2 regions of the Priestia sp. P5 genome follow, and region 2 is predicted to be linked to the other one. Evidence: riboswitches for the same ligand, from Rfam matches in the RefSeq annotation. Region 2 holds a riboswitch; the other holds the start of a gene.
The links. A riboswitch is a leader RNA that binds a small molecule or an ion and turns the genes downstream of it on or off. The one in region 2 is predicted to bind ZMP and ZTP.

Region 1 (5,356 bases), on a different contig from region 2:
AGACCTTTTTCATTTTAAAGAAGGCAAACACTCAATAAGAGTAACAGAAGAACTGCCCGTACCCATTTTTATCGCTTCTTACTATATAACTACTTTTATTATGCCATACATATAATCAGGCGCAGAATCATTCTGCGCCTGGTTTTTATATCATGATTTTACAAATATCATTTGTGAATTCAACGGGATCACTAATAGATAAGCCTTCAATTAGAAGAGCTTGGTTATATAATAAATTTGTATAAAGGTCTAATTTCCCTTTATCATTTTCAAATGCACCTTTTAAAGAAGCGAATACATCATGATTTACGTTAATTTCTAACACTTTTTCTGCTTTTACATGCTGATTGTCAGGCATAGCACTTAAAATTTTCTCCATTTCAATCGTTACTTCACCATCAGCTGATAAGCAAACGGGATGTGTTTTTAAACGTTTAGACGCGCGCACATCTCCTACTTTTCCCGCCAAAGCTTTTTTCATATAGTCAAATAGCTCTTTATTTTCTTTTTCCTCAGACTCATTGAGCTGTTCTGCTTCTGCTTCAATCCCTAAGTCACTGCTTGAAACAGATTTAAATTCTTTTTCTTCGTACGTCATTAACATTTTAATCGCAAATTCATCGATATCTTCTGTAAAATATAGAATTTCGTACCCTTTATCTGCAACCAATTCTGCTTGAGGAAGCTTTTCAATTCGGTCATACGATTCACCTGATGCATAATAGATATACTTTTGATCCTCAGGCATGCGCGATACATACTCATCTAGTGTTACGAGCTTTTTCTCTGTAGAAGAATAGAATAAAAGCAGGTCTTTTAATACGTCTTTGTTGCTGCCAAAGTCACTGTAAACGCCGTACTTCAGCTGGCGGCCAAATGATTCATAAAACTTCTCGTACTTTTCACGTTCGTTTTTAAGCAAGCTTTTTAATTCATTTTTGATTTTCTTGCCGATGTTTTTGGCAATCAGCTGAAGCTGGCGGTCTTGCTGCAAAATTTCACGTGAAATATTAAGAGATAAATCTTCAGAATCTACCATACCTTTTACAAAGCTAAAGTAATCTGGAAGAAGATCTGCACATTTATTCATAATTAAGACGCCGTTTGAATACAGTTCAAGCCCTTTTTCAAATTCTTTTGAGTAGTAATCAAACGGACTATTTTCTGGAATAAATAAAATGGCATTGTAGCGAATCGTTCCATCCACATTAATATGGAGGTGAGTGAGCGGTTTATCAAATCCGTAGCGCTTTTCTGAATAAAACTGCTCATAGTCTTCTGAAGTCAATTCATTTTTATTTTTCTTCCAGATCGGTACCATACTGTTGATAACTTGCTCTTCGGTATAATCTTCTAGCTCGTTATCAGAACCTTCTTTAGGACGTTTTTCCGTTATGTCCATTTTAATCGGGTAGCGGATAAAGTCTGAATACTTTTTAATGATCTCTTTTAAACGATACTCTTCTAGATACTCATCATATGTTTCATCTTCTGTATTTTCTTTAATTTTTAAAATGATTTGAGTTCCGACCGCTTCTTTTTCGCAAGGTTGGATTATATAGCCATCAGCACCAGTAGATTCCCATTTATATGCTTCATCGCTGCCTAACGCTTTACTAATCACTGTTACGACATCTGCCACCATAAACGCTGCGTAAAAACCAACGCCGAATTGGCCGATAATCGTGTGCCCGTCCTTTGTTTCATTTTCGTTTTTAAACGCAAGAGAACCGCTTCTCGCAATTGTGCCCAAGCTGCTTTCAAGCTCTTCTTGCGTCATGCCAATTCCAGTATCCGTAATGGTTAAGGTACGGTTAGTTTTATCTGGTGTTACTTTTATGTAATAGCTCTCTTTGTTAAAACGCAAGGAGTCGTCTGTTAAAGCTTTGTAATAAATTTTATCGATTGCATCGCTTGAATTTGACAGAAGTTCTCTCAAAAATACTTCTTTTTGAGAATAGATGGAATTAATCATCATCTCTAATAATCGCTTTGATTCGGCTTTGAATTCTTTTTTTGACATAAGAAGTTCTCCTTTCCAAATAGGGCTTATAAAACAATTAGCACTTGAGTGGATAGAGTGCTAATCACTCTTCTTATTTAACATGTATTAGGGTATTTGTCAATATATTAGGAGATTCACTAAAGAGATTAAAAATTAGACTGAAAAAAGCAAACTTTTAAAAAAAGGTTGAACGTTCTGAAAGAGTTTGCTAGAATATACTTAATTTCAAAGACTATATGTGACTGGCGAAACGCGGATAACCGTGAGGAAGCATATAGTGACGTAGCCGTTCGCCTGGGCAGAGGTAAGGGATTAATACATATCTCTTACCTCTTTCTGTTTAGGGGGAGAGGATATAGAAGTTACCAAACATGTAGGCTAAAAAACCAGACTTTTAAAAAAATTAAAAATGAAGTTCCTTTATCCAAGGGTAAAAACATGTAAAACTACGATGATAATCAGAGGAGAGTACAAAATGAGCACATTAACATTAGAAAAAGTACAAACAATCAAAACATTAAACAACATTGCACAAAAAGGTCTAAATGTTTTTAATCAAGAAGGTTATCAAATTGACAACGACAGCGAAAATCCAGATGCGATTGTCGTGCGTAGCTTTAACATGCACAGCATGGCATTTGACCAAAATTTAAAAGCTATTGCACGAGCTGGAGCAGGGGTTAATAATATACCGGTGGACGCTTGCACAGAGCAAGGTATCGTTGTATTTAATACGCCAGGAGCTAATGCAAATGCAGTAAAAGAAATGGTTTTAACTACAATTATGGCTTCTTCTCGTAACTTATTTGCTGGAGTTGAATGGACAAAAGGATTAGACGGCCAAGGTGATCAAATTCCTAAGTTAGTTGAAGCAGGTAAAAAACAGTTTGTTGGAAAAGAAATCAAAGGTAAAACATTAGGCGTTATTGGTTTAGGTGCAATTGGTGCTCTTGTAGCAAACGATGCGCTTGATTTAGATATGGACGTAATTGGTTTTGATCCATTCATTTCTGTTAATACAGCTTGGAATTTGTCTCGCAACGTACAGCGTGCAATGTCTCTAGAAGAACTATTTGCAGCATCTGACTATATTACGGTTCACGTTCCATTAACGGACGATACAAAAGGTGTTTTCAATAAAGAAACGTTTAGCATCATGAAACCAGATGTTCATATTTTGAACTTCTCACGCGGTGAGCTTGTAAACGAAGAAGATATGAAAGCTGCTCTTGAAAGTGGAAAAGTTGGTCGATATATTACAGATTTCCCAAATCAAAATGTCTTGAACATGAAAAATGTTGTGCCAATTCCTCATTTAGGGGCATCAACTCAAGAATCAGAAGAAAACTGTGCGGTAATGGCAGCACGTCAAGTGAAAAATTTCTTAGAAACAGGAAACGTTAAAAATTCAGTGAACTTCCCGAATGCATCTCTTCCTTACACTGGGAAAAAACGCGTAGCTGCTTTCCATCACAACGTACCGAATATGGTAGGACAACTTACGCAAGTATTCTCAAACTACAATTTAAACATCGCAGATATGGTGAACAGAAGCCGCGGTGAATATGCGTATACAATGATCGATATTGACAATCAAGTAAGTGACGAGATTGTGCCTGAGCTAGAAGAAAAAATTGGTCAAATTGAAGGAATTATTACAAGTCGTATTATCTAATTTGGTTACCCTCATATTTTAGTGTTTCAGCCCTAACTTAGAAAAGTTAGGGCTGTTTTTACATAGTGTTTATCTTCATATCATTTCCTTCATTCCCATAGCATATAGAAATACCTTTAAAGAGGTGAACGTTTTGTCAGGAGAACTGATCGGAATTATGATAGGCTCGCTCATCGCACTGGCAGGAACATTCATTACGTCTGTCGTAGCTATAGTGATGTCGAAAGAGCAATACAAGCAAGAGCTTCGCAAAGCATTTATCCAAAAGAAAGTTGATGCCTATACCCATGTGTGTCAAGTTATTCTAGCTATAAAAAACGATTTACTTACAAAAACTGTTTCTTCAGCCGGCTTAAACTGGACGGCTCAATCTATTAACAAACTAGCAGATGTGTGTATTACGGAAGGGCTATGGATCGATGAAGAAGACAGCAAAAAGCTGGAGGTTCTGCAGAAGCAGCTTTCAAAGTTTGTATTTGATGAAATAGAACTGTCTAGACATGATACCCTCACAGCCTGTTATGAAATTGTTGAATATTGCGAAAAAAAGGTGAGGATTCTTCATTTTATGACTACAAAAGAATAGGTGATTACTACTTTAAGAAGTGATAGTAGAAATATTAAAAAAGCATTGGAATATAAAATTACAAAACAATCCGTTTATATACCAGCAGCCGACGAGGACATTAGTAAGTGATGAAGACGGCAAATTTATCTTTCCAAACAACGGTTCATACGTTATTTTCCTAGTTTTTCCAGAGAATAAAGAAATTAAAGCTGAAATTGCATATGGATGGTTCGAGAAAAAACGCAAGAAGGACTGTTAACTGAATAGGTCTTAGCGATTGTATGAGCTATTTCATATTTAATACAGTTCTTAACAAACAGTAAGTGTTTATGAAAAGAACTTTGCAGCAGCATACAAAGTTCTTTTTTATAACTTGCGTTGTGGATATTACCAAAGAAAAACAAAGCAAGCAAAAGGATAATTCCAACTACACAAGCGATTTGAATAGTATTTAAGAATGTTGATGACTCAAGGGTTAAAATAATAATACATAAAACTAAGCCACCCAAGCTTTTTAAACTATTTACACAAGAAACCGAGATATCTAAAGATAAAGAAGTAGATCTCCACGAAGAGAACAATTTTAACGAAGTTTGTGATGATCATTTCATTATAGATGAGTATTAGAAACCCTGCAAAATTTAAAGAATTGATTTAGTATATCTGTATAACCAGTAATTGTACAAGGGTCGTAAAGGTATACTTTTACGGCCTATCAATATTGATGAATTGCTTTTCACATGAAACAATGTGAAAAAAATGGGCATCCTAGAAGCAAAAGGAGGGGATAGAATGAGTAAAGAACAAAACGATGAAACAAGTGAAGGGCTGAATCAGCTTTTTGAAATCATCAATGCAAAAGGCGACGAGGGCGAACTGAGAGAAATTGTAAGCAGGAGCAGTAAAAAGAATAACCATAAAAACCATGAGGAACAATCGTAAAAAGAAAATAAAAAACCTCTTCATGGAAATCATGAAGAGGTCAGATGAAATAGTATTGCAACCATTCCATTCTACAGAGTTTTAAAGTATTTTAAACTCTTGATACGACTGGTTTTATGGAACTGATGGGATTCGAACCCACGACCCCTTGTCTGCCAGACAAGTA
Region 2 (5,356 bases):
CTTCTGAAAAAGAGAATATTATCTAAAAAAAGTTCAGCCAATTGGCTGAACTTTTTTTATGCGTTTTTCTTTAATTCAGTTTGCGGAGTGCCTTTAGAAAACAATGTTTCTTTCACGCCGTTAGCTGCTGCTTTCGTTTTTGCCGAAAAGATTGGATTTAAAATAACAACTACCAGTAAGTTAGATAACAATCCCCAGAACCCTTCATAAAGACCAAATGAATTTCCTGTGGCATGGACGGTAAACGTTACAACCAGCCCTACTATTAATCCAGCAATCGTACTTTCTTTCGATTGATTTCTCCAAAACAGGCTGATAACGATAGCCGGGAAGATTTGTACCATACCGGATACCCCTAGTAACTGTAGGGAAACAAGTGCTTGAGGGAATAATAAACCGAATAAAAGTGCCAGTCCAATAACAACGAAAACCATAGAACGAGTAACCATTGTTAATGTTTTACCCTGTACATTTGGATTAATTAAATCTCTGAATATATTATTTGCAAATAAGTTAGACGCTCCGATAGCCATGATAGAACATGGAATTAATGAAGCAAGAGCAATCGTTGCATAAGCTAACCCTTGGCCAATGCCGCCATATGAATATTGAATTAAGGTTAATAATGCTAATCTAGGATCCGTTGTATCTTGAGGCAATACTTGATAAGCAATAAATCCTAAGAAGATGACTAGAATTAAAACAATATTGTAAAGCGGTAAGAAAATAGCATTTTTACGAAGCGAATCTGCACTTTTAGCAGTGAAAACACCTGTAGCGGCGTGGGCCCACATGAATAAAGCTAAAGCAGATACGAGTGATGCTGTAATAAACCATGGAATGCCTTTAGGTCCTTGTGTTGGGACCGTTAATAGCTGAGGCGCATCCTTTGCAACATTGTCGATCATGTTGCCCCAGCTTCCAAAATGCATAATTGGCAGAGAAACAACCATAAATAACATAATCGCCCATACTAAAATATCTTTAATAATTGCCGTATATGTGGGACCTTTAATTCCGCTGAAAAAGGTATAAAGAGCCACAAGAAAGAATGAAAGAATAACGACAGCTTTTACGTTAATGTAGCCAGTTCCTGCAACGCGAAGAGTATCTTGAATACCGCTAAGCTGAAGATCAATATATGGAATGAGCATCAATACACCTACTATAGCAATTAAAGAGGAGAGAAATTTACTGCTAAAACGTTCTCTGGCATAATCAGCAAGCGTAGTAAGTTTATGCTTTTTAGCAACAGTCCAAAGCTTTGGAAGAAAAAAGTATGAAATTAAAAAGGCCAAAACAGAGTAAGGAATGGCAAAAAATGCGATGCTTCCTCCCTGATAAGCTGTACTTGTAAGACCTAGAAAAGTATAAGCAGTATATAAATCTGCTCCTACCAAAAGCCAGACGAGCAGGCTTCCAAAACGTCTTCCACCTACAGCCCACTCTTCAACTGAGCTTCTAGATGATTTGTCACGTCCCGCTATAAAGCCAATTGCGATAACAACAAGAACAATTGCTGATGTGATTAAAAGTGCCGTTAAATTTCCTTGCATTATTCAATGTCCCCCCAAGATTTTTGTAAACGATAAATGATAAATGTACACACAGGCGTTAAGAAGACCCATAAAAATAACCATAAATGCAAAAGAGGTAATCCAAAAATAATTGGATGAATGTTATTTACAAAAGGTAAAAAAGCGAATTGAGCAATAAATGGAATGATGAATAAAATAAAAATTATGAATTTTCTGTTCAATTTTACTCCTCCTACTAAAAATTTATCTAACAATGTTCACTATGATAGCAAGTCTGACATGGTAAAGCAATAAGTTTTTTGAAAATTTCGTTATAATCTATGGAAATTTTTTTAGAAAAACAAAAAAGAGCTTATGATGAGAGTATATTTGAAATAATTATGAAAGAAAAAAAGGGGAATAATCTAAGCGAAGTTGCTCTTGAAGCAAAAAGAGAACGGAAAAGAAGAAATTTAGTTTTGACCGGGAAGTTTTTGTTATTTCGCTGAGATAAAGTATATTGCTATTGCATCATAAGAAAAGAATTTATATGTTCAAATAGAGATTCATGGAAAGAATAAAACAGAGCAAATAAAAAAACTAGACAATAAGTGCTTGTCTAGTTCCACCACTCTGTCAATGGTCCTTTGTCGCCATAAACAGGATCTGTTGTAGGAATAGGTACTTGTGCAATTTCATCAAATACGTGAGGGCGATCAGTTTGTTTTCCTGTTCGTAAATTGTAATCCATGCCCTCTGGATAAGCTCCAACCACTTTAAAATCAGCAGTTGACTGCAGACGCATATGCCCTGTTCCTGCAGGAAGTACGAGCACATCGCCAGCATGCACCACGATATTTTCCCCCATATGTCCACCTAGTTTTAAACGTGCAGATCCGCTAATTACACCTAGTGCTTCATGGGAATTGCTGTGGTAATGGTGAAAATCATGTATGCCGCCTACCCAGCTGTTTTTCCAGTTGTGAGAATTAAAAATGCTCTCCACTTTCTCTTTCTTACTAATAAATACGTGTTCATACAACAAAACTGGAAGACGAGGGTGATTTGGAATGGTTCCGTCGTCATCAAAATAAAGAACTTTTACATTTGCATAATTCATAAGCATCCCTCTAACAATCTTTTTTCGTAATTTTCCCTGTTTTTTGCTTGCGTAAACAGAGAAGTTTGCTCGAAGTACTTCATTTGTTGCGAAGTGCATGATATGTAGGTTTTAACGTTTTCCTAAAAGAAGTCTCCCACTTCAAGCGTAGCTAAGAGGTGGGCAATTCACTTTAGTATCTTTTCTTCATATTGTATATAAGTAAAGGGTCCAGTGCAAGAATTCTATGGATATATAGATGTTAATTCTTATTCTGTAAATGAATATTATATATTAGTATAACTTTTAGAAGGTAATCTGCTCGTGAAGTAAAAGAATCAAACAACAAGAAAGGTTAGGATTTTAGTTCTTTTTGTAATTAAAAAGAGATTTTTATAAGGTTTATTCTGAATTTTACGAATAATTTATTATCTTTATAAAAGTAATGTAAACGTTTTTGTGTATTGAGTAATAGAAATGAATGTTATATACTGATAAAAAATATATTCCTATATGTGACTGGCGCAACATGGATGACCATGGGGGAGCATATAGCGTATAAGCCGCGCGCCTGGGCAAACACTTGAGAAAATTTCGCAAGTGTTTTTTTTATTTTCCTAGGGAAGAGGAGTAGATTTGGATGAGCAATATGCAAAGGAAGATGGGAACATTTGCTTTAACCATGACAGGCATAGGTTCGATTATCGGTTCAGGATGGCTGTTTGGAGCATGGAAAGCAGCTCAAATTGCAGGACCCGCGGCTATTTTTTCATGGGTGATTGGAATGGTAGTTATTTTGACCATTGCCCTATCGTACGCTGAACTGGGTGCGATGTTTCCACAAGCAGGGGGGATGGTTAAATATCCTCAGTATTCACACGGATCATTTATTGGATTTTTGGCTGCTTGGGCTAACTGGATTTCAATCGCTTCAACGATAACAGTGGAGGCTATTGCATCTGTACAATATATGAGTACTTGGCCATGGAAATGGGCTCGCTGGACTCATGAATTAGTAGACAATGGCATTTTAACGTCCAAGGGGTTGGCAGTTGCGTCTCTGTTATTATTCATTTACTTTTTTGTGAACTATTGGACGGTAAATCTCTTTGCTAAAGCAAACTCATTTATTACGATTGTTAAATTAATTATTCCTGGTTTAACGGCAGGGGCTTTATTTTTTGCTGGTTTTCATAGTGGAAACTTTTCAAGTGAGCATGGGGTAGCACCTTACGGATGGGCCAGTGTTTTAACGGCAGTGGCAACATCAGGTATTGTGTTTGCATTTAATGGGTTTCAAAGTCCTGTAAATATGGCAGGAGAAGCAAAATCACCTAATAAATCGATTCCAATAGCTGTAATTGGTTCAATTTTTATTGCAGGAATTGTATACATTATATTGCAAATTGTTTTTATCGGAGCAGTAAGTCCGTCATCAATTGCTGATGGATGGAATCATTTGAATTTTAATTCTCCTTTTGCTGATTTAGCGATTGCGCTTGGAATTAACTGGCTAACAATTGTGTTATACGCAGATGCATTTGTTTCTCCTTCCGGCACAGGTGCTACATATACGGCAACTACTTCTAGAATGTTATACGGGATGCAGCAAAATGGATATTTGCCAAAGATCTTTGGTACGCTTCATCCACTTTACAATGTCCCGCGCCCAGCTATGTGGCTAAATTTAGCAGCTTGCTTTTTGTTTCTCTTTTTATTTAGAGGATGGGGTGTCTTAGCAGAAGTGATCTCAGTAGCGACGCTTATCTCTTATATTATGGGCCCTGTAGCACTGATAACATTAAGAAAAACGGGTTCACATTTTTACCGTCCATTTTATTTAAAAGGGGCATCAATTATTGCGCCATGCGGCTTCGTTTTTGCTTCCTTGACGCTTTACTGGGCAAGGTGGCCACTTACAGGTGAAGTGATCTTTATTATGGCAATTGGCCTGCCTGTTTATTTTTATTACCAAGCGAAAAATAAATGGGTGGGCTTTAAAAAAGAATTTTTAACCGGGGCTTGGATGCTTATCTATTTAGCGTGCATGATTTTTATTTCCTACATAGGAAGCGAAAAATTCGGAGGCAAAAATATTTTGCCTTTCGGATGGGATATGCTAGTGATTGCTTGCGTATCATTAGCTTTTTATTACTGGGGAATTAAAAGTGGCAAATCTAATCGATATATGAAAGAAGCTGAACAAATCAATCAAGAAAATTTTAAATCTAAATAAAAAAACACGAGCTGATGCTCGTGTTTTTTTATTTAGGTCAGTAGAGAATTTAGACTTAGTTTTTATCAAAATATTGTAAAAAATATAGATTTTAAGGTTTAAGTATTTATACAGAGGGAACCTTTATTTGGGATAAAGTTCTAAAAAAACAAAATAAAGGGGATTAGGCAGCTGTGAAAAAAATGAATGTTTTGGCTTTAGCTTTTGTACTTATGCTAGTATTAGCGGCTTGCAACAGTTCTAAGGAAACGGGAGGATCCACTTCGGCTAAAAATAAGACGATTGAAGCATCCATTGACAGCGCTTCTTATATTTTAGTAGATAGCGATGAAGGAGCTGCAAGTGAAGAAAAAGGGCTGTTGAAAGTTGATTTGAAAGTGAAAAATGTATCCAAAAACAGTATATCTTTATCGGATTATGACGGTGTGTATTTATACGAAGGAGATGAGCAATTGTCTCCAAAAACGGGAGTGAACAGTCGTGAGCTCGGACTAGAAAGCAGTG

Region 1: it holds a riboswitch for ZMP and ZTP, as region 2 does, so the genes downstream of both, MMB69_RS12645 (phosphoglycerate dehydrogenase) here and MMB69_RS17880 (APC family permease) in region 2, are expected to answer to the same signal.

What each region holds. Positions count from the first base shown of each region.
Region 1 is NZ_JAKWFJ010000001.1:2,339,930-2,345,285, reverse strand. It holds gene MMB69_RS12655 (tubby C-terminal domain-like protein) at 1-115, shown strand, start outside; gene htpG (molecular chaperone HtpG) at 146-2,023, opposite strand; ZMP/ZTP riboswitch at 2,234-2,312, shown strand; gene MMB69_RS12645 (phosphoglycerate dehydrogenase) at 2,481-3,680, shown strand; gene MMB69_RS12640 (hypothetical protein) at 3,814-4,266, shown strand; gene MMB69_RS12635 (DUF6143 family protein) at 4,286-4,507, shown strand; gene MMB69_RS12630 (hypothetical protein) at 5,041-5,190, shown strand; tRNA gene MMB69_RS12625 (tRNA-Ala) at 5,308-5,356, opposite strand, start outside.
Region 2 is NZ_JAKWFJ010000002.1:193,540-198,895, forward strand. It holds gene MMB69_RS17860 (alanine/glycine:cation symporter family protein) at 1-26, shown strand, start outside; gene MMB69_RS17865 (sodium:solute symporter family protein) at 57-1,556, opposite strand; gene MMB69_RS17870 (DUF3311 domain-containing protein) at 1,556-1,759, opposite strand; gene MMB69_RS17875 (cupin domain-containing protein) at 2,137-2,736, opposite strand; ZMP/ZTP riboswitch at 3,122-3,200, shown strand; gene MMB69_RS17880 (APC family permease) at 3,257-4,852, shown strand; gene MMB69_RS17885 (DUF5105 domain-containing protein) at 5,035-5,356, shown strand, end outside.